DNA from 3 places in the Sinorhizobium mexicanum genome. Region 2 is predicted to be linked to each of the others. Evidence: predicted binding sites of a transcription regulator. Region 2 holds the regulator's gene; each other region holds the start of a gene.
The links. The regulator HrcA, encoded in region 2, represses chaperone genes, less so after heat shock. The targets are predictions, from matches to a motif close to GTTAGCACTCNCNNNNNGNGAGTGCTAAC.
Positions count from the first base shown of each region.

Region 1: a site for HrcA is predicted at 3,908-3,936, ahead of groES (co-chaperone GroES). Genes of this name have one in related genera too.
Region 3: a site for HrcA is predicted at 2,303-2,331, ahead of groES (co-chaperone GroES). Genes of this name have one in related genera too.

Region 1 is NZ_CP041240.1:294,566-301,740, reverse strand. Features, by position in the region: gene FKV68_RS23480 (SDR family oxidoreductase) at 1-1,167, shown strand, start outside; gene FKV68_RS23475 (LLM class flavin-dependent oxidoreductase) at 1,341-2,444, shown strand; gene nodD2 (transcriptional regulator NodD2) at 2,688-3,647, shown strand; gene groES (co-chaperone GroES) at 4,074-4,388, shown strand; gene groL (chaperonin GroEL) at 4,428-6,056, shown strand.
Region 2 is NZ_CP041238.1:479,943-487,117, reverse strand. Features, by position in the region: gene FKV68_RS02290 (SDR family NAD(P)-dependent oxidoreductase) at 1-393, shown strand, start outside; gene FKV68_RS02285 (D-arabinono-1,4-lactone oxidase) at 411-1,646, shown strand; gene grpE (nucleotide exchange factor GrpE) at 1,800-2,420, opposite strand; gene FKV68_RS02275 (hypothetical protein) at 2,419-2,595, shown strand; gene hrcA (heat-inducible transcriptional repressor HrcA) at 2,573-3,652, opposite strand; gene rph (ribonuclease PH) at 3,810-4,529, shown strand; gene FKV68_RS02260 (VOC family protein) at 4,545-4,961, shown strand; gene rdgB (RdgB/HAM1 family non-canonical purine NTP pyrophosphatase) at 4,996-5,640, shown strand; gene hemW (radical SAM family heme chaperone HemW) at 5,653-6,834, shown strand; gene FKV68_RS02245 (glutathione S-transferase) at 6,856-7,175, opposite strand, start outside.
Region 3 is NZ_CP041238.1:916,872-924,046, forward strand. Features, by position in the region: gene groL (chaperonin GroEL) at 237-1,874, opposite strand; gene groES (co-chaperone GroES) at 1,950-2,246, opposite strand; gene FKV68_RS04295 (chromate resistance protein ChrB domain-containing protein) at 2,515-3,342, shown strand; gene chrA (chromate efflux transporter) at 3,351-4,700, shown strand; gene FKV68_RS04305 (TIGR01459 family HAD-type hydrolase) at 4,824-5,672, shown strand; gene FKV68_RS04310 (bifunctional riboflavin kinase/FAD synthetase) at 5,686-6,669, shown strand; gene ileS (isoleucine--tRNA ligase) at 6,954-7,175, shown strand, end outside.

The DNA.
Region 1 (7,175 bases), on a different replicon from region 2:
GCCGCCTCCAAAGCGGGCCTGATCTCGATCACGAAATCTTTGGCGTGCGAGTTGGCGCCGCGCGGCATCCGCGTGGCGGCGGTAGCGCCGGGCTATGTGCACACGCCGATGGTCGAGCAACTGGAACGCGCCGGCGCGGCGGATCTCGCCGCTGTTCGCCGACGCGTGCCGATGGGGCGGATGGCGCATGCCGACGAGATCGCCCGGACGGTGCGGTTTCTGGCTAGCCGGGACGCGGATTACATCAACGGTTCGGTGCTGACCGTTGACGGTGGTTGGACGTCCTTCAACCAGCCGGGTAATGCGAACCTGTCGGCGGATGGGACGCCAAGAGCCGAACTCTTCGGCCCGGCCGGACACGTCGGTGCGCGAGTCGTGCTTGTGACAGGCGGGGCGAACGGTATAGGCGCGGCCGTCGCTCGCCGTTTTGCCGCAAACGGCGATACTGTCGTCATTGTTGATAAAGATGGTGCCGCAGCGGCAAAGCTCGCCGGCTCTCTCGGTGGCAAGCATATGGCGAAATCCGTGGACGTTGCCGTCGAGAGTGACGTGGTGGCGCTGTTCGAGGAGCTGCGAGTGCGCTTCGCCAGGCTAGACGTCCTCGTCAACGCTACTGTTGTGGTCGACAGTTTTGTCCCAGGCCTCCAACAAACAACAGATGAGATCAAACGCGTCCTGGATGTCAATCTCACCGGCGCCTTCATCTGCGCGCGTGAAGCGATCAAGACGATGCGCGCCGGCGGCGTGATCCTGAATGTCGGCACGACCCACACCTTTCTGCCCTTCGCGCCGCGCCACGCCTATGAAGCATCCCAAGCGGGGATCGAAATCCTGACGAGGTGCATGGCGGCCGAACTCGGGCCCGTTGGCATTCGAACAGCCGCCGTCATGTCGGGCCACACCAGCACGCCGGCCGTCGCCCAGTCCGCAAACGTCGGCAGCATCGCGCCGAAAGGGTTTCGGCCGAGTATTCCAGTGGCCGGGATAGGAAAGCCGGAAGAAATGGCTGACGCAACATTCTTCCTGGCTTCGCCTGACGCCTCATACGTCAACGGTTCGACCCTTTGCGTGAACGGCGGCACTTGTCTTGGCGACGCCGGATTTGCGGGCGACCGTGATCAGGAACAGCCAACGAAGGCCGCCCAGTGGTTGCCGATTATGCCCTAGGCGGCTGCGGCGGCCCGTCGAAACAATCCCAGGCATAGGGAACTCGCGACCGCGAATGGCAGGCGAATTGCCGAAAAACCGTTGGCCGCAAACATCGCCCATTGCGGCCACGACATTCGCGAACCTCTCGAGCAGCCCGATGGACAACCTCTCCGCAACCCGAAGGAATTGCCATGGAATTCGCGACATTTATCCTTGCCGCCCAGCGCGGCTATCATCAATCGTCCGACACAGTCATCCGCAACTCAATCGAACAGGCGGTGCTTTCCGAGCAGGCTGGCTTCAACACCGCGTGGTTCGCCGAGCACCATTTCAACAACTACAGTCTGGTGCCGTCGCCCTTGATGATGGTTGCGCATTGTGCCGGCCTGACGACTACAATTCGCCTGGGCACCGCCGTCTGCGTACTGCCGCTCTATCAACCGCAGCGCCTGCTTTCCGAGGTCGGCTTCACCGATATCGTCTCAAATGGTCGCCTTGAGCTCGGCGTCGGCTCTGGATACCAGAAGTTCGAGTTCGAGCGCTTCGGCGTCGATGTCGACGAGGCGCCGGCCGTCTTTTCGGAATACCTCGACATCCTCCTCAAGGGGCTCAACCAGGAGATCTTCGAGCATGACGGCCAGTATGAGACAATACCTCCCACCGCGATTTCAGTGCGCACCATCCAAAAGCCGACCCCGCCGATCTGGATCGCGGCCGGGTCGGAGCGCAGGATGAGAAGGGCTTATCGCGAGGGCCACAATTTGTTCGTCACAGCATTTCACGACGGCTTGGATGCTTTAGGTGCGCTGCGCAAAAGCATCGAGAACGCAGCGGCTTCCGAGAGCAAGAATGTCACGAATGCCAAGATATCGCTGCTACGCTGCTGCTTTGCCAGCGACCACGAGGCGGAGATCAACAGCTATCTCGACAACGCCCGCTTCCAGCGACGGCTGTCTGAAGCGTTGCATCAGCGCCGCCAGCAGAGCCGGGACGGCTATCTGCTTGAGGAAACCCCGACGCAACAGGACCTGTCGTTCGAGAGTATGCGCGATAACCTGCCGATCGGCAGTGTGAATCGGGTGATCGACCGGCTGCTGGAAGAAATTAGTGTGTTGAAACCGTCTCAGATCGCCATTCAGACCCAGTTGGGCGATTTCGACCAGAAGACGATGCTCCGGCAAATCGAGCTTTGGGGAGACAAGATCATCCCCGCGGTCAACTCGGTCACGCGCAACGGCCCGGCCGAGGCTCTATCCGGCCATGCTCGACGTGAGGTAGCGATACGGCCGGCGTAGGCGCAGGTTCAAGCAACGTCTCTCAGACCGTGCTGTGTGCCCTTTGGACATGGGCGGCTTGTCGGGATCCGCTGCAAGGCTGGACCGGAAGCGAACCGCGATACAAAACAGTCATCCGACCGCGTCGGCTGACCCCTACGAAAGTCTGCCGGCGTCCGCCTTGATTTCGAACCAATTGTATTACTAATTAAGAATACTGGTGGTTTGGAATGGCATACATCCACGCTATGGATAGATGAAGATATGCGATTCAAGGGTCTTGATCTAAATCTGCTCGTCGCGCTCGACGCTCTGATGGCCGAGCGGAACCTCACGGCGGCGGCACGCAGCATCAACCTGAGCCAGCCAGCGATGAGCGCGGCCGTCGCCCGGTTACGCACCTATTTCCGCGATGAGCTATTTACAATGGCTGGCCGCGAATTTATTCCAACACCGCGTGCTGAAGGACTCGCCTCCGCGGTGCGCGAGGCTCTGCTGCACATCCAGCTCTCCATTGTTTCCCGGCAACCGTTTAACCCGGCCCAGTCGGATCGTTGCTTCAGGATCATCCTTTCCGATTACGTCACCCTCGTGTTCTTTGAAAAGATCGTGGAGCGTGCGGCGCAAGAAGCTCCCGGAGTCAGCTTTGATTGTCTGCCACTCGCCGACGACTTCGAGGAGCTTCTCCGGCGCGGCGACATCGATTTTCTGATTATGCCGGACGTGTTCATGTCGACGCATCCTCACACAGCACTGTTTGAGGATAAATTCGTGTGCGTCGGCTGCCGGACGAACGAGCAACTGTCAGAGCCACTTACATTCGAGAGATACATGTCGATGGGGCATGTTGCAGTCAAATTCGGGAATATGCGGAGACCCACCATCGAAGGGTGGTATTTGCGCGAGCACGGTCTCAAGAGACGTGTCGAGGTTGTCGTACAGGGTTTCAGCATGATTCCGCCCATGCTGGTGGGGACCGAGCGTATAGGGACCGTGCCCTTGCGGCTGGCGCAGCATTTCGCAAAGACAATGCCGCTGCGGATCGTCGAACTTCCGCTGCCACTTCCCCCGCTCACCGAGGCCGTTCAGTGGCCGGCCCTTCACGATAGCGATCCGGCAAGCCAGTGGATGCGCGAGATGCTATTCCAGGAGGCGTCCCGCATGGGTTTGCCGCGTGCCCCGGAACTCCTGGAGGCTCCTGGACTTGATCTCGTCGTTCAATAGCTCTCGCGCGGATGAGGCGCTGCTCGCAAAAAGTGCGCTTCGTCATCGGCGCCCTTCCATGAAGATGGTATTGCTCTCCCCTTTTTGAAATCCCTCGACATTGCATCCTCGGCGCAGGCCGGAGGATACTCTTGCGGAAGCGTGCGGCCAGCGCGCTTCGGTTAAGCTGTTGTCGCGATAGAATCAGACGCGGGTCCAACGTGCGGGCCTGTCGTCGTCCGCGTGCGCCATCCCTCACTCGGCGCTTGCGGAATGCACTTTTTAGCACTCTCCACCGAAGAGTGCTAAAAAGTTGGTCGCCTCCTCTTGAATTCGATTTTCGACACAACCAGATCAACTACTGCCAGTTGCCGGGACGGGCTGCCCGTACGGAGTCCATTGGTCCGGCATAGGGCATTCATCGATCCGTTTATCCAGGAGGAAGGCATGAAGTTCCAACCGCTCCACGATCGCATTCTTATCCGCCGCGTCACGTCCGAAGAGAAAACCAAAGCCGGCATCATCATCCCGGATACGGCCAAGGAAAAACCGCAGGAAGGCGAAGTGATCGCCGTCGGTCCGGGCGCTCGCAACGAGCAGGGTCAACTCGTGGTGCTCGACGTCAAGGTAGGAGATCGCGTGCTCTTCGGAAAATGGTCAGGCACGGAGATCAAGGTCGATGGCGAGGACCTGCTCATCCTGAAGGAAGCCGACGTGCTCGGGGTCATCGAAGATTTGGGCGCCGATAAGAAAGTCGCTTGAGAGCGTGCGACCGACCAAAGTTCAGCGAAGGAGTGAACCATGCCTGTCAAAGAAGTAAAATTCCATTCCGATGCCCGTGAACGCATGCTGCGCGGTGTCGACACCCTTGCCAACGCCGTCAAGGTGACACTTGGCCCTAAGGGCCGCAATGTCGTCATTGACAAGTCCTTCGGCGCGCCACGCATCACCAAGGACGGCGTTACCGTGGCGAAGGAGATCGAGCTCGAAGACAAGTTCGAGAACATGGGCGCGCAGATGCTGCGCGAAGTTGCGTCGAAAACGAGCGACATTGCCGGCGACGGCACCACGACCGCAACGGTGCTCGCCCAGGCGATCGTCAGGGAAGGCGCCAAGGCCGTTGCCTCCGGCATGAACCCGATGGATTTGAAACGAGGCATCGACCTCGCCGTCGATACGCTCGTCGCCGAGCTGAAAGCCAACGCGCGCGACGTTTCCAAGAACGAGGAGATTGCCCAGGTCGGCACTATCTCGGCCAATGGTGACGCGGAGATCGGCCGTTACCTCGCAGAGGCGATGGAGAAGGTCGGCAATGACGGCGTGATCACGGTCGAGGAAGCCAAGACCGCGGAGACGGAACTCGAGGTGGTCGAGGGAATGCAGTTCGACCGGGGTTACATCTCGCCTTACTTCATAACGAACCAGGACAAGATGCGGGCGGAGTTCGAGGATCCCTACATCTTGATCCATGAAAAGAAGCTCTCCAACCTGCAGGCGATGCTGCCGGTTCTGGAAACCGTCGTGCAATCGGGTAAGCCGCTTCTCATCATCGCCGAGGACGTCGAAGGAGAAGCGCTGGCCGCACTCGTCGTCAACAAGCTGCGCGGCGGACTGAAGGTCGCGGCCGTGAAGGCCCCTGGGTTCGGCGACCGGCGTAAGGCCATGCTCGAGGATGTAGCAATTCTGACGGCAGGCACCGTGATCTCCGAGGACCTCGGCATCAAGCTGGAAAACGTCACGCTCGACATGCTCGGCCGTGCAAAGAAGGTCTCGATCGAGAAGGAGAACACCACGATCATCGACGGCGCCGGCGCGAAAGCCGACATTGATGGGCGCATCGCGCAGATCAAGGCGCAGATCGAAGAGACGACATCCGACTATGATCGCGAGAAGCTGCAGGAGCGGCTTGCCAAGCTCGCCGGCGGCGTCGCAGTCATCCGCGTCGGCGGCTTGACTGAAGTCGAAGTGAAGGAACGGAAGGACCGCGTCGACGATGCGCTTCATGCAACGCGTGCGGCAGTCGAGGAAGGTATCCTGCCGGGTGGCGGCGTAGCACTGCTGCGTGCAGTCAAGGCCCTAGATGGCGTGCAGACCGCCAACGACGATCAGCGGGTCGGTGTCGACATCGTCCGCCGCGCCATTGAGGCTCCGGTACGGCAGATCGCCGAGAACGCCGGTGCGGAAGGCTCGATCATCGTGGGCAAGCTGCGCGAGAAGCCGGAACTCTCCTATGGCTGGAACGCCCAGACCGGTGAATTCGGCGACCTCTTCTCGATGGGCGTGATCGACCCGGCCAAGGTCGTCCGTACCGCGCTTCAGGATGCGGCCTCGATTGCCGGCCTGCTGGTTACCACCGAAGCGATGATCGCCGAGAAGCCCAAGAAGGACGCACCGCCGGCAATCCCTCCGGGCGGTGGGATGGACTTCTAGGAAAGCCTGAAGCGGCATTCTGCCTCGACTAGCCGGGAGCTTTCAATAAGATACACGTTCGGTCCTGTCCGGGAATACTGAGGTTGTTGACGCTTCAGCGATTCTCGGGGGGACCGATGAGCCTCACCCGTTTGCACGATAAGTGATGGCGAAGCTGCCAGACCTGCTGATTTCGGGTTACTATGCGGAGCGCCGCCGACTCTTGAGACAAGCGAGCAGCCCGGAATGCCTCGGGCAGTGGCGTTGATCGTCCCGAACCCGAGGGGTCAGGGTGTGAGCGGTCCGGCCAACGTGAGTGCCGTCGGCGCCTCGAACTTCCATCGGATGCACACCCTGATTTCGTCGGTCGGCGCGGCTCTGGGCCTGGCTGATGAACAGATCGACGCCATGTGGAGCGCCGCGACAAACCTGGAGCTCTCTTGTGCCGCTTGTGACCTAGCCAGGCCATGGCGGTTTGCCGTCGATCCAGAGCCGGCGGGTCTTCGCATCCGCCTCGCGCATGAGCTCTTTGAGATTTTCCTTATCCAATGCTCGCGTCGATCCGCATGCGTCGCATTTGAAAGTCTCGGCGTACTTTAACTGGAAAATGCTGCGTTTAGCTCTGAGGCCGCATTTCGAGCACGCGATTTCGAAGTCAGCGTCTGCGTCTTCCAAGAATTTCCCCCGTTGTGGGACCGCCAGTTCGCATTCATTTGTCTGTGACAGAAGCAAAGATGCCTGAGAGGGTCGAGACCCGTTGGCGTGACATGCCTAATCCGGCGCGGCGGCGAACGAAACCCAGCGTTCAAGTGACCGGCCAACGATTTCTAGAGCGAAACGGCCCCTAAGACGGCAACTACGGCCATCGTCATCAGGATCAATCCAACGATCCTCAGCATTCTTGTTCGGCGTGTTCGCACGCCAGTCCAATCGTAGCTCATCATGCGCTCCGAAGTTTCTTGGTCCGGGACGCCGACCATGAGCAATTTTGGTTAACAAATGGCTGCCTCCCGGCGTGGCGGTCCTGCTGGTTATCCGTCGTAGACCTTCAACTGAACAAGGCTCGCAGTATCTACTGAAAAGCGAAAAGCCCGGAGTTTCGCCCCGGGCTTTTGAAATCGTCGATACCTTCAGCAGCCG
Region 2 (7,175 bases):
GTTCTCCCCGGCATGCTCAAGGCGGGCGGCGGCAGCATCGTCTGCACCTCGTCGATCTCCGCCGTCGCGGCCACGCCGATGGAGGTGCTCTATGACACCACCAAGGGCGCGTGCCACATGTTCGCCCGTGCGATCGCCGTCGAATTCCGCGACCGGGGCATCCGCTGCAATGCCGTCTGCCCCGGCTTCATCGCGACCGACCACGGCAAGCGCGAGATTGCGGGCCTGAGCAAATACGGCGTCGACGTGTCCGAGGCGGCGATCGCCGCCCAACAGGGGCGGATGTGCGACCCGATGGAGGTTGCAAACGCCGCGCTGTTCCTCGCGAGCGACGAGGCGAGCTTCGTTAATGGTACGCATCTGTTCGTCGACAATTGCTTCACGGCAGTCTGAAAGAGGGAGAGACGGGAATGCTGCAGGCGGGCGGCCACTGGCGCAACTGGGTCGGAAACCAATCATGCATCGTGCGCCACAAGGGCGCGCCGGAGAGCGAAGCAGCGCTCGCTGAAATGGTCCGGGAGGCAACCGCCCAGGGGCTCAATGTGCGCTGCGCCGGTTCCGGCCACTCGTTCACCCCTGTGGTCGCAACGAGCGGGCTCCTGCTCACCCTTTCCGGCATGCAAGGCGTGGTCAACATCGACCAGGCAGGCAAGCGGGTCTCCGTCAGGGCGGGGACGACGATCAACCAGCTTGGCAAAGTGTTGAAATCGAGCGGGCTTTCACTCATCAACCAGGGCGACATCGACAGCCAGGCCCTTGCCGGCGCGCTGACGACAGGCACGCACGGCACCGGCGCCAAACTCGGCAACATGGCATCGCAGATCGTCGGCATGCGGCTCGTCCAGCCCGACGGCAGCGTTCTCGTCGTCGACGAGACGACGCCCGACCTGCTGGAAGCCGCGCGTGTCTCCGTCGGCATGCTCGGGGTGATCTCCGAAATCACCCTCCAGACGATGGACGCCTACAACCTGCATGAAAAACTCTGGCGCTGCGACTTCGACGAGTGCATGGAGCAGCACGACGAGCTTGCCGCCAAGCACCGCCATTTCGGCTTCTTCTGGTGCCCGGTGCCCGAAAGCCGGCATTGCTATTGCCTGCCGGACACGTCATCGGTCTCGACCACCAGCAAGACTTCCGATGTCTGCGAGATGAAGGTGATCGACATCACCGACCGGCCGCCAATGGAGCAGACGTTCGAAAAAATCGCCTATTCCTCCGAAATCTACCCGATCGAATACATACCCAACTTCCACGAACTCGAATACGCGGTCCCGGTCGCCCACGGCAAGGATGCCGTCCGGGCGGTGCGAAAGCTAATGCTCGAAAAGCATCCGACCTGCATCTATCCGATCGAATATCGCTTCACGGCAGGCGATTCCGGCTGGATCAGCCCGTTCTATCAGCAGGATTCGATCACGCTGTCGGTCTCGGGCGAGCCCGGCACCGACTACTGGGAGTACCTGAAGGACGTCGACACGAACCTGCGCCAGTACGGCTCCCGACCGCATTGGGGCAAAATGCACTTCCTTGGTGCCGAGGACGTAACGGCGCTCTATCCGCGCGCCGGCGATTTTCGCGCGCTGCGCGCCCGGGTCGATCCCGAAGGCCGCTTCCTCAACGATCATCTCCGGCAGCTCTTTGCCTAGAGCTTGTCGATTCTGATAAGGTCGAGCGGGATGCGGGCGGAAAACCGCCCACACTTTACCTCATCCCGCTCTGGCGGGTCGGCCAAATGAGGAAACGCCACGCCTCCGAAGAGAGGCGTGGCGTTTCAATTTCCCTTTGCCGTGTTGGCAGCGTCAGGCCGACGGCGTCCCGTTTTCAGTCGCGGCAGCCTTCGGGCCACCCTTGGAAACGCCGACCATGGCCGGGCGCAGCACGCGCTCGCCGATGACGTAGCCCGCCTGGATGACCTGGACGACCGTGTTGTTCGGAACCTCAGCGTTCGGAACTTCAAACATTGCCTGATGGAAATTCGGGTCGAATTTCTGACCGACCGGCTCGAGCTTCTTCACACCATGACGCTCCAGTGCCGCGAGCATCGAGCGCTCGGTCATTTCCACGCCTTCGATCAGGGCATTGAGACCCGCTTCACCGGCTTCCTTCGCTTCGGCCGGGATGGCATCGAGGGCGCGGCGCAGGTTGTCGGACACGGCCAGCATGTCGCGCGCGAAACCGGCGACGGAATAGGCCTTGGCATCCTTGACGTCACGCTCGGTGCGACGGCGCAGATTGTCCATCTCGGCGGCCAGGCGCAGGTACTTGTCGCGCAGGTCCGCATTCTCCGCCTTGGCGAGCTCCAGCGGATCCGGTGCGTGCGCGGGAGTCTCAACCGCTTCCCCAGCCTCCGGCGCAGCGGTGTTTGTAGGTTCTTCTGCCGCAGTCGCCTCAGGTCCGTGTTTGTTCGTGTCGTCGGTCATGACGTTCTCCGCAATATCTCACTTTGTCTTCGACATCGCCAAGCAAGCGCAAGTCGCGTTGCTCGATCTGGTGGTGTCTGGATTTGAAGCCGATATCGAGGTTTGGGGGCGAAAAATCAAGGGCGGAATGCCGCTACTCGGTAATTGCCGCTTCAGCGTGACAGGCGCGACATGAGCTGCGCGGTGTAATCGACCATGGGGACGATGCGCGAATAGTTGAGCCGGGTCGGGCCGATGACGCCGACGGCACCGACGATGCGGTCATCGCTGTCGCGATAAGGCGCGACGATCAACGACGAGCCGGAGAGCGAAAAGAGCTTGTTTTCCGATCCGATGAAGATGCGCACCCCTGGGCCGCTCTCGGCGAGGTCGAGCAGTTCGATCAGGCTGTCCTTCTTTTCGAGGTCGTCGAAAAGCATCCGAACGCGGTCGATATCCTCGGCCCCTTCCAGCCCCTCGAGCAGGTTGGCACGGCCGCGAACGATAAGGCGCGTCGGCTTTTCGTCGCCCTCGCTGCCGGACCAGATCGCAAGCCCTCGCTCGACGAGGTCCTGCGACAGGAGATCGAGTTCGCCGCGTACGGTCGCCTTGACCTTTTGCAGTTGCGCGCGCACCTCGGCGATGGTTTGCCCGCCAAGATGGGCATTCAAGAAATTGGCGGCCTCGGTCAGTTGCGCGCTTGTGACGCCCGCCGGCAGCTCGATGATGCGGTTTTCGACCTGGTCATGTTCGCCGACGAGAACGGCCAACGCCTTGGTCGGCGCCAGCCGGATGAATTCGACGTGCTTCAGCACCGGATCGCTCTTGGTGGTGATGACGAGGCCAGCGCCGCGCGACATGCCCGAAAGCATCTGGCTCGCCTCCGTGAGCAGACTCTCGACCGGCTGGTCCCGGTCGCCCCGGCGGACCTGGCGTTCGATCGAGGCGCGCTCCTCCGCGGAAAGATTGCCGACCTGCATGAAAGCGTCGACGAAGAAACGCAGACCCGTTTGAGTCGGAAGGCGGCCGGCGCTGACATGGGGCGAATAGATGAGACCGAGATGCTCGAGGTCGCTCATCACGTTGCGCACGGAAGCCGGCGAAAGCGACATCGGCAGCAGCCTCGAAAGGTTGCGAGACCCGAGCGGCTCGCCGCTCTCCAGGTAGGTCTCCACAATGCGGCGAAAGATTTCACCGGAACGCTCATCCAGCGCCGCCGCGATCTCCTTCGCTTCAGAATTGCGCAGTACCATGTCACTCCGTGCAGCAGTCTTTCCTATCCAGCGGAAATATAGTGGCCCGCGCAGGCAATGGCAAAAGGGAAAAATCGATCCCCCCAGCCGATATCTGCCGGTTCCCTTTGCGTTCGCCATGCTCTAGAAGGCTCAGCAGAGAAAATAGGAGTTGACGATGCGGCCATCCGGCAGAAAAACCGACCAAATGCGCAAGGTTTCCTTCGAGCGCAATTTTTCCAAGCATGCGGAAGGTTCCTGCCTCGTGCGCTTCGGCGACACGCATGTGCTGTGCACCGCGAGCCTCGAGGAGAAGGTCCCCGCATGGCTGCGCAACGGCGGCAAGGGATGGGTCACGGCCGAATACGGCATGCTGCCGCGTGCGACCGGCGAGCGGATGAAACGCGAGGCGGCAAGCGGAAAGCAGAGCGGCCGCACGCAGGAGATCCAGCGGCTGATCGGACGGTCGCTGAGAGCCGTCGTCGATCTGCCGGCGCTCGGCGAACGCCAGATTTCGGTCGATTGCGATGTCATCCAGGCGGATGGCGGCACGCGCACGGCCTCGATTACCGGGGCCTGGATCGCGCTCCACGACTGTCTGAAGTGGATGGAGGCGCGCAACATGGTCAAGGTCGAGCGGGTGCTCAAGGACCACGTCGCTGCCATTTCCTGCGGCATCTTCGCCAACCAGGCGGTGATCGACCTCGACTATCTCGAAGACTCCGCCGCCGAGACGGATGCCAATTTCGTCATGACCGGCAGCGGTGGCCTCGTCGAGATCCAGGGAACGGCCGAGGGCAAGCCTTTCAGCGAAGAGGAATTCGCAAGCCTGATGTCACTCGCCAAGAACGGCATCGCCGAGCTCATTGCGCTGCAGAAGCAGGCAATCGCTGGCTGATCGAAAGGACGAGATTTGACCCCGGCGCTGGAAGGTATTCTCGAAACTGCGCTCTACGCGGAGGATCTCGACCGCGCCGAGGCCTTCTATGGCACCGTGCTCGGCTTGCAGCGGGTCACCCGCGCCGGCAATCGGCACGTGTTCTTCCGCTGCGGCGCAGGCATACTCCTGATCTTCAATCCCGCCGAGACGGTCAAGCCGCCTGCGGCGGGAGGGCTCCCGGTGCCGCCGCACGGGACGACGGGCAAGGGACACATGTGCTTCCGGGTCGCAGCACAGGCGCTCGACGCGTGGAAGGAGAAGCTCGAAGCCGCCGGGGTTGCGATCGAAGCGGATATCCGCTGGCCCAACGGTGCCCGCTCCTTCTACTTCCGCGATCCGGCCGGCAACAGCCTGGAATGCGCGGAGCCGGGCCTTTGGGCGATTGATTGAATGCGGCTGCAGCCGCCGGAATGGAACAGAAAGAATGCGCAAACTGGATGACAAGGCGCTCGTCGTCGCGAGCCACAATGCCGGCAAGATCCGCGAAATCCGCGACCTGATCGGTCCGCTCGGCTTCGAGGCGAAATCGGCCGCCGATCTCAATTTCGTCGAGCCGGAGGAAACCGGCACGACGTTCGAGGCAAACGCGACAATCAAGGCGCTCGCCTCCGCAAGGGCCTCCGGTCTGCCGGCGCTTTCGGACGATTCCGGTCTCGCGATCGATGCCCTCGATGGCGCGCCGGGCGTCTACACGGCCAACTGGGCCGAGCGCGAAGACGGTAGCCGCGACTTTGCCATGGCGATGGAAAAGGTGGAAAGGGCGCTCAACGAGAAGGGCGCGATGACGCCCGAGAGCCGAACCGCACGCTTCGTCTCCGTGCTCTGCCTCGCGTGGCCGGATGGCCATGTCGAGCTCTTCCGCGGCGAGGTCGAAGGCCAGGTCGTCTGGCCGCCGCGCGGAACGAGCGGTTTCGGCTATGACCCCGTCTTTCAACCGAAAGGCTACGACACCACCTTTGGCGAGATGACCGCGGAAGAGAAGCACGGCTGGAAGCCGGGCGACAGCCAAGCCCTTTCGCACCGCGCCCGCGCCTTCAAGCTGTTCGCCGAAACCTGCCTCGGCGCCTGAAAGATAAAGACGATGCATGTGACCGCGTTCTCGGTGATCGGTGACGGCATGGACCCCGGCTTCGGGGTCTATGTGCACTGGCCGTTTTGCGCGGCGAAGTGCCCCTATTGCGATTTCAACAGCCATGTCCGCCATCAGCCTGTCGACCAGCCGCGCTTCGTCACGGCCTTCCTGCGGGAAATGGCGGAAGCCCGCGAACTCTCCGGTCCGCGGACGGTCACCAGCATTTTCATGGGCGGCGGCACGCCTTCGCTGATGGATCCGGCGACCGTCGATGCGATCCTTAACGGCATCGCCGCTCACTGGCACGTGCCTGACGGCATCGAGATCACCATGGAGGCCAACCCGTCGAGCGTCGAGGCGACGCGCTTCCGCGGTTACCGCGCCGCCGGCGTCAACCGCGTCTCGCTCGGCGTCCAGGCGCTGAACGATCGCGACCTGAAATTCCTGGGGCGTCTGCACAATGTCGAGGACGCGCTGAAGGCCGTCCGGCTGGCGCGGGAAATTTTTCCGCGCATGTCGTTCGACCTGATCTATGCCCGCCCGAACCAGACCGTCGAGGACTGGGAGCGAGAACTGAAGGAGGCGGTCTCCTATGCGGTCGACCATCTCTCGCTCTATCAACTGACGATCGAGGAAGGCACGCCCTTCTACGGGCTGCACAAGGCCGGCAAGCTCGTCGTCCCGGATGGCGAACAGTCGGCGACGCTCTATGAGGCGACGCAGGAGATCACCGCGGCGATCGGCATGCCGGCCTATGAAGTGTCCAATCATGCGCGGCCGGGTGCGGAAAGCCGGCACAATCTCACCTATTGGCGCTATGGCGACTATGCAGGCATCGGCCCCGGCGCCCATGGGCGGCTGACGATCGGCGGCGCCAAAGTGGCGACAGCGACGGAACGCAAGCCCGAAGAATGGTTGCGCCTCGTCGAAGAACATGGCCATGGCATGATCGAGCGCGAACTGCTGGACGCTGAAGCCCAGGCCGACGAACTCCTGCTGATGGGTCTTCGGCTCAAGGAAGGTGTCGATCTGGCCCGCTGGCAAAGCCTTTCCGGCCGCGACCCCGATCCGGACCGCGAACAGTTCCTGATCGATCACGGCTTCATCGAGCGGCTCGGCAATTCACGGCTGCGCTGCACGCCGGCCGGCATGCTGATCCTGGATGCGGTCGTGGCAGACCTCGCCTGCTGACACGAGACGGGATGCAACAGGTCAATCATGTGTCTCGCCGAAGAGCGGCGTCGCCAGCATCGAAGGCCTTTGGTCGAATTCATTGAACCATCGCGTTAGCGTCGGTCGAGCGCGAAACGACGGCAAGTCGCGGAACTCTATCCAGGAGAGGGTCGTCGCGAGAGCGATATGGCCAACATGAAGCGGCGCCGTCAGGTCCAGCGTGACCTCCAGCCAGTCATAGGTGGCTTCGATTTTTTCGATGAAACCGTCGCGAAGTGGAGCGTAGCGCAGCCGTTCCGGCCGTCGCGCGGTCTCCCAACGGAGATTGATGCCCGTTTGCGCCAGCCCTTGCGCGACGG
Region 3 (7,175 bases), 440 kb from region 2:
TCCAGTTTGTGTCTGCTTCCGGTCTCTCGTGAATCTGGCGTTCACTTGGGGCGTTGTTATAGTTCGTTTTTTTGCAACTTCAACGGTTTTTTGCACCGTTTTGGGCTGCCGCGTCTTTTTCGCACGCGCCTTGTTCGAGATGTACCGTTAGTTTGACAAAAGCAAAAAGGGCGGCTTTCAAGCCGCCCTTTCCGTTCCTGAATCGAAAACATCGATGTGCTAAGGCTTGCGCCTTATCACATCATGTCCATTCCACCCATGCCGCCCATGCCGCCCGGCATTGCCGGAGCGTCCTTCTTCGGCAGCTCGGCGATCATGGCTTCGGTGGTGATCAGCAGCGAAGCAACCGAAGCTGCGTCCTGCAGGGCGGTGCGAACGACCTTGACCGGGTCGATGATGCCCATGGCGATCATGTCGCCATATTCGCCGGTCTGTGCGTTGTAGCCGAAGTCGTCGGTGTTCTTTTCGAGGATCTTGCCGACAACGATCGAGGCTTCATCACCAGCGTTCTCTGCGATCTGGCGGGCCGGAGCCTGCAGAGCGCGGCGAACGATGTTGACGCCGGCGTCCTGGTCGTCGTTTTCACCCTTGGCGGTGATCTTGACGGAGGAGCGCAGCAGGGCAACGCCGCCGCCCGGTACGATGCCTTCCTGAACGGCAGCGCGCGTCGCGTTGAGGGCGTCGTCGATGCGGTCCTTCTTTTCCTTCACTTCGACTTCCGTCGCACCGCCGACGCGGATGACGGCAACGCCGCCAGCGAGCTTAGCCAGGCGTTCCTGCAGCTTCTCGCGGTCGTAGTCGGAGGTGGTTTCTTCGATCTGGGCCTTGATCTGGGCGACGCGGCCTTCGATGTCGGCCTTCTGGCCGGCGCCGTCGACGATCGTCGTGTTTTCCTTGGAGATCGAAACCTTCTTCGCGCGGCCGAGCATGTCGAGCGTGACGCTTTCGAGCTTGATGCCGAGGTCTTCGGAGATCACGGTGCCGCCCGTCAGGATGGCGATGTCTTCGAGCATGGCCTTGCGGCGGTCGCCGAAGCCCGGAGCCTTGACGGCGGCAATCTTCAGGCCGCCACGCAGCTTGTTGACGACGAGCGTTGCGAGCGCTTCGCCTTCGACGTCTTCAGCGATGATGAGGAGCGGCTTGCCGGTCTGGACGACGGCTTCGAGAACCGGGAGCATGGCCTGGAGGTTCGAGAGCTTCTTCTCGTGCAGGAGAACGAAAGCGTCTTCGAGGTCGGCGACCATCTTTTCCGGGTTGGTGACGAAGTAGGGCGACAGGTAGCCGCGGTCGAACTGCATGCCTTCGACGACTTCGAGTTCGGTTTCGGCGGTCTTGGCTTCTTCAACCGTGATGACGCCTTCGTTGCCGACCTTCTGCATCGCTTCAGCAATGTCGAGGCCGATCTGCTTTTCACCGTTTGCGGAGATCGTGCCGACCTGGGCAACTTCGTCCGAGGTGTTGATCTTCTTCGCCTTGGCGAGGAGGTCCTTGACGACTTCGGCGACGGCGAGGTCGATGCCGCGCTTCAGGTCCATCGGGTTCATGCCGGCAGCAACTGCCTTGGCGCCTTCGCGAACGATCGCCTGGGCGAGAACGGTCGCAGTGGTCGTGCCGTCGCCGGCAATGTCGTTGGTCTTCGAAGCGACTTCGCGGACCATCTGGGCGCCCATGTTCTCGAACTTGTCTTCGAGTTCGATTTCCTTGGCGACCGAAACGCCGTCCTTGGTGATGCGCGGAGCGCCGAAGGACTTGTCGATAACGACGTTACGACCCTTCGGGCCGAGCGTTACCTTGACTGCATCGGCGAGGATGTCGACGCCGCGCAGCATTTTTTCGCGCGCGGTACGGCCGAACTTGACTTCTTTAGCTGCCATTTTTGAAAGCTCCTGGTTTCGAAATTCCGGGACGGGCCCGGTTTCAAATTACGGAAGTTGGAGGGTGCCGGCCGATCAGCCGATGATGCCCATGATGTCGGCTTCCTTCATGATCAGAAGGTCTTCGCCGTTGATCTTGACTTCGGTGCCGGACCACTTGCCGAACAGGACGCGGTCGCCAGCCTTGACATCGAGCGGAACAACCTTGCCGCTTTCGTCACGGGCGCCCGAACCGACCGCCACGATTTCGCCTTCTTGCGGCTTTTCCTTTGCGGTGTCCGGAATGATGATGCCGCCCTTGGTCTTTTCCTCAGACTCGACGCGGCGGACGACAACGCGGTCGTGCAGCGGACGGAAGTTGGTGCTTGCCATTGTCTAATCCCTCGATCAAATGACATTGCGGATCGTTCATCGACCCGGTGGATGGTGTTAGCACTCATGTCTCACGAGTGCCAGCGTCGCCGAAATAGGACCGTGCGCTGAACGAGTCAAGGATCGGCCGAGAGATTTTTTGCTACTTCGCGATCGTTGACAGGCGGCGGGCTTTTTTGTTTAACAATCACATGGGGTGAGCGAATGCCCCACGAGGCGCCATGCCGGAATTTCGCGTCCAATAGCAACCATCTAAAGGACGTAAACAATGGCCTCGTTCAATTCCATTTCCTCAGAAAAATTGGTCAGACTCCTCGGAACCGCGAAGGCCCCGGTAATCATCGATGTGCGTGACGACGACGACTTCGCCGCCGATCCCCATCTCGTGCCCGGCTCCTTCCACCGCGCCCATGCCGGGGTTCAGCAATGGGCGGAGCACTATCGCGGACACAACGTCGTCGCGCTCTGTCGGCACGGCGGTAAACTCAGCGAGGGTGTCGCGGCCTGGTTGAGGCATGCAGGCGCCATGGCCGAGACACTGGAAGGCGGCATCGATGCATGGCGCGAGGCGGAGTTGCCGCTCGTTCCGGTCGCAAGCCTGCCGAACGCCGATCCGTCGGGCGGCTCTTTATGGGTCACCCGGTCCCGGCCGAAGATCGATCGCATCGCCTGCCCATGGCTGATCCGCCGTTTCGTCGACCCGCGTGCCACTTTTCTCTACGTCACTGCGGCCGAAGTCGAGGCGGTCGGCGAGCGTTTCGGCGCGACGCCCTTCGATATCGAAGGGGTGTTCTGGAGCCATCGCGGCGAGGACTGCACCTTCGATACGATGGTAAAGGAGTTCCGCCTTTCCTTCCCAGCCCTTGAACATGTCGCGCGGATCGTGCGGGGAGCCGATACCGACAGACACGATCTCGAACCGGAAGCGGCAGGCCTTCTGGCTGTCTCGCTGGGGCTTTCCCGGATGTATTCCGACGACCTCGAGCAGCTTGAAGCGGGCATGACGCTTTACGATGCGCTTTACCGCTGGGCGCGCGACGCCACCCAGGAGAAGCATGATTGGGTCTCGCACGGCGGCAAGGGGAAGCGGACGTGAACGAAAAAATGGCGGCGGGCCGCGTGCCCGCCCACCCTTCCTTTGCCGAGGCGGTGAAGGTCTGGGCCAAGATCGGACTGTTGAGCTTCGGCGGGCCGGCAGGACAGATCGCCCTCATGCATCGCGAACTGGTGGAAGAGCGCCGCTGGATATCGGAAAGCCGTTTCCTGCACGCCCTGAACTACTGCATGCTGCTGCCGGGTCCCGAGGCGCAGCAGCTTGCGACCTATGTCGGCTGGCTGCTGCATGGCACACGCGGTGGCGTGGTCGCAGGCACCCTTTTCGTGATCCCGGGCTTTTTCGTTATTCTTGCGCTCTCTTCTGCCTACGCACTATTCCAGCAAACGGATTGGCTGGTCAGCCTCTTTTATGGCCTGAAGGCGGCCGTGCTTGCGATCGTGGTCGAAGCCCTGGTTCGGCTCGGCCGGAGGGCACTCAAAACCGGTTTTGACCGGTTCCTCGCAGTGCTGGCCTTTCTCGCCCTTTTTGCCTTTGCCCTGCCGTTTCCTTTGGTGGTCATCGCCGCCGGACTGATTGGCGTTCTCGTCACCCGCCACGCTCCGTCCTTGCGCGCCGGTCGCGCGAAGGGTGAAAGAACGCCCGATCTGCCGTCCGTCATCGGCGCGGACTTTGCCGAGGCCCAACCCTCCTGGCGCAGGGCGGCGACGGTCATTGTCCTCTGGGGCAGCCTCTGGGTCGCGCCGTTCGTCGTAATCTCGGTTTTGTTGGATGGGGCGAATGTTTATACCGACATCGGCTTGTTCTTCTCGCAGATGGCGGTCGTCACCTTCGGCGGCGCCTATGCCGTCTTGTCCTACGTCGCGCAACAGGCGGTCGAGACCTATCATTGGCTGAAGCCGGGTGAGATGCTTGATGGACTGGCGCTCGCCGAGACGACGCCAGGCCCTCTCGTGCTGGTACTGAGCTTCGTCGGCTTCATGGGCGCCTATCGGACACCGATCGGCGTGGATGCGCTAACTTCCGGCCTGTTCGGTGCGGCGCTCGCGACCTGGGTGACGTTCGTTCCCTGCTTCCTCTGGATCTTCCTCGGCGCGCCCTATATCGAGCGACTGCGCGCCAATGCAGCGCTCTCCGGTGCCTTGTCGGCGATTTCCGCGGCGGTTGCCGGCGTCATCCTGAACCTCGCCGTCTGGTTCGGCCTTCACGTTCTCTTTGATGAAGTCTGGCGGCTCGACCGTGGGCCTCTCTCGATCCCGTATCCGAACTGGCCGACCCTTGATGCTTTCGCGCTCGGTCTGACGATCGCCGCTGCCGCCTTGCTGTTGTGGTGGAAGCGCGGCATTTTCCAGACCTTGGCCATCTGCGCCGCTGCCGGCTGGCTCCTCAGGTCTTTCTAACTTCGGCGGCCATATTGTGCGGCCGAATTCTTGGGAAGCGCCGCGTTTTTCTGAACGCGAGACTTGTATTCTTTGCCCTTCCTTGCGATGTGAGCCGAGAAGCCGAGTTTGCGGGAAGCCGATATGGCCGTAAGGATCAACAGTTTTCGGGAAATCACCAGCCGCTACGACGTGGTGCTCTGCGATGTCTGGGGCGTTCTCCACAATGGCGTCCAGGCTTTCGCTTCGGCTTGCGAGGCGCTGGCAGAGGCGCGGGCAAAGGGCCTGACTGTCGTCCTCATCACCAATTCGCCGCGGCCGCATCCCGGCGTCAAGGTGCAGATCCGCGGCCTCGGCGTTGCGGACGAAGCCTACGACCGCATCGTAACATCGGGCGACGTCACGCGGGCGTTGATCTCGGCAGCCGCGAAACGCATCTTCTTCATCGGAGCCGAGCGCGACCTGCCTCTGCTCGAAGGTCTCGGCACCGAGATCGTTGCGGCGGAGGATGCCGAGACGATCGTCTGCGCCGGCTTCTATGACGATGAAACCGAAACGCCCGAACATTACCGTGCGACATTGACGGGGCTCGCCAAGCGAAAGACCCCGTTCATCTGCGCCAATCCCGACCTCGTCGTGGAGCGCGGGCATCGCCTGATCCCCTGTGCCGGTGCCATCGCCAAGCTCTATGAGGAGCTGGGCGGCGAGGCCCGCATTGCCGGCAAGCCCTATATCGCGATCTACCGCGCCGCCTTGGCTGAAGCAAAGGCCGCGCGCGGTGCATTCGACCTGTCTCGCGTCATCGCGATCGGCGACGGCATGCCGACCGATGTCAAGGGCGCGCAGGACGCGGGCTTCGATTTGCTTTATATCAGCGCAGGAATTCATGCGCAGGAATACATGCATGAAAGCCGCACCGACGAGGCGAAACTTGCTGCCTTCCTGAAAAGGGAAGGGGCCGCGCCGAAGTGGTGGATGCCGCGGCTTGGCTGACGGGAAGACGGACATGACGGTTTTTCATCGCAACGAAACCCGTGATCCGCTTCCGGAGCGCCTGCACGGCGGCGTCATCGCGATCGGCAATTTCGATGGCGTTCACCGCGGTCATCAGTCGGTGTTGAACAGGGCGCTGGAGGAAGCCGCCACACGCGGGGTTCCGGCGCTCGTCCTGACTTTCGAGCCGCATCCCCGCACCGTCTTCAGGCCGGACACCCCGGTCTTCCGCCTGACACCAGCGCCGCTCAAGGCCCGCATCCTCGAAGGTATGGGCTTTGGCGCCGTCATCGAATATCCCTTCGACCGGACCTTCTCCCAGCTCTCGGCCTCCGATTTCATCCACCGCATCCTGCGCGAATGGCTGCACGCGTCCCATGTGGTCACCGGCTTCGACTTCCATTTCGGCAAGGGGCGCGAAGGTGGCCCGGCATTCCTGATGGCGGCCGGCGAGCGGGAAGGTTTTGGCGTCACGCTCGTCGATGCCTTCCGCGATGAAAACGCCTCGGTGATATCGTCGAGCTTCATCCGTTCCTTGCTCGCCGAAGGGGACGTCGCGCACGCGGCGGGGCTCCTCGGTTATCGTTACACCGTCGAGGCGGAAGTGATCGGCGGCAAGAAGCTCGGGCGCGCGCTCGGCTTTCCAACGGCCAATATGAGGTTGCCGCCGGAAGCAGAGCTCAGGAACGGTATCTACGCCGTGCGGTTCCGTCGTGCGGACGGCTCTCTCTACGACGGCGTCGCAAGCTTCGGCCGCCGCCCGACTGTCGACAGCGATGGCGAAACGCTGCTCGAGACCTTCGTCTTCGACTACTCCGGTGATCTTTACGGCGAAGTCTGCAGCGTTTCCTTCTTCGGTTACCTCCGCGACGAGCTCAAGTTCGATGGATTGGAGCCGCTGATGGCGCAGATCAAGCGCGACGAGGAAGAGGCGCGCCTGCTTCTTTCCGGCGTCCAGCCCTTGAGCGAGATCGACCGAAGACTCAATTTCGCCTGAGCGCTGCTGGAGGACGCTTGTCCATTCCTCAGCCAAAGAATTCGGCCGTGCGGCGTTGGCGGACCTTTTCAAAAGGCTGAAAACGCCTTAAAGAACCGGCCACCATGACCCGGCACCGTCGATTGATCATCGATCAGCGAATTATTGGCCCGGCCCTCCGCGCGCGCTAGACCGCCGGCGGGTCCGGGATTTCGGCGTTTTCCACGCCCCCCAAGTCATCTTCGAGATACCGAACCCTTCCGCATGCGCGAATGATCCGCGCGGAAAAGACGAACGCAAAGACCATGACAGAGACCGCTGAAAAGATCGACTATTCTTCCACCCTCTATCTGCCGCAGACGGAGTTTCCGATGCGCGCCGGTCTGCCGCAGAAGGAACCGGAGACGGTTGCCCGCTGGCAGAAGATGGGCCTTTACAAGAAGCTCCGCGCTTCCGCCGCCGGCCGCGAGAAGTTCGTGCTGCATGACGGCCCGCCCTACGCCAACGGCAACATCCATATCGGCCAT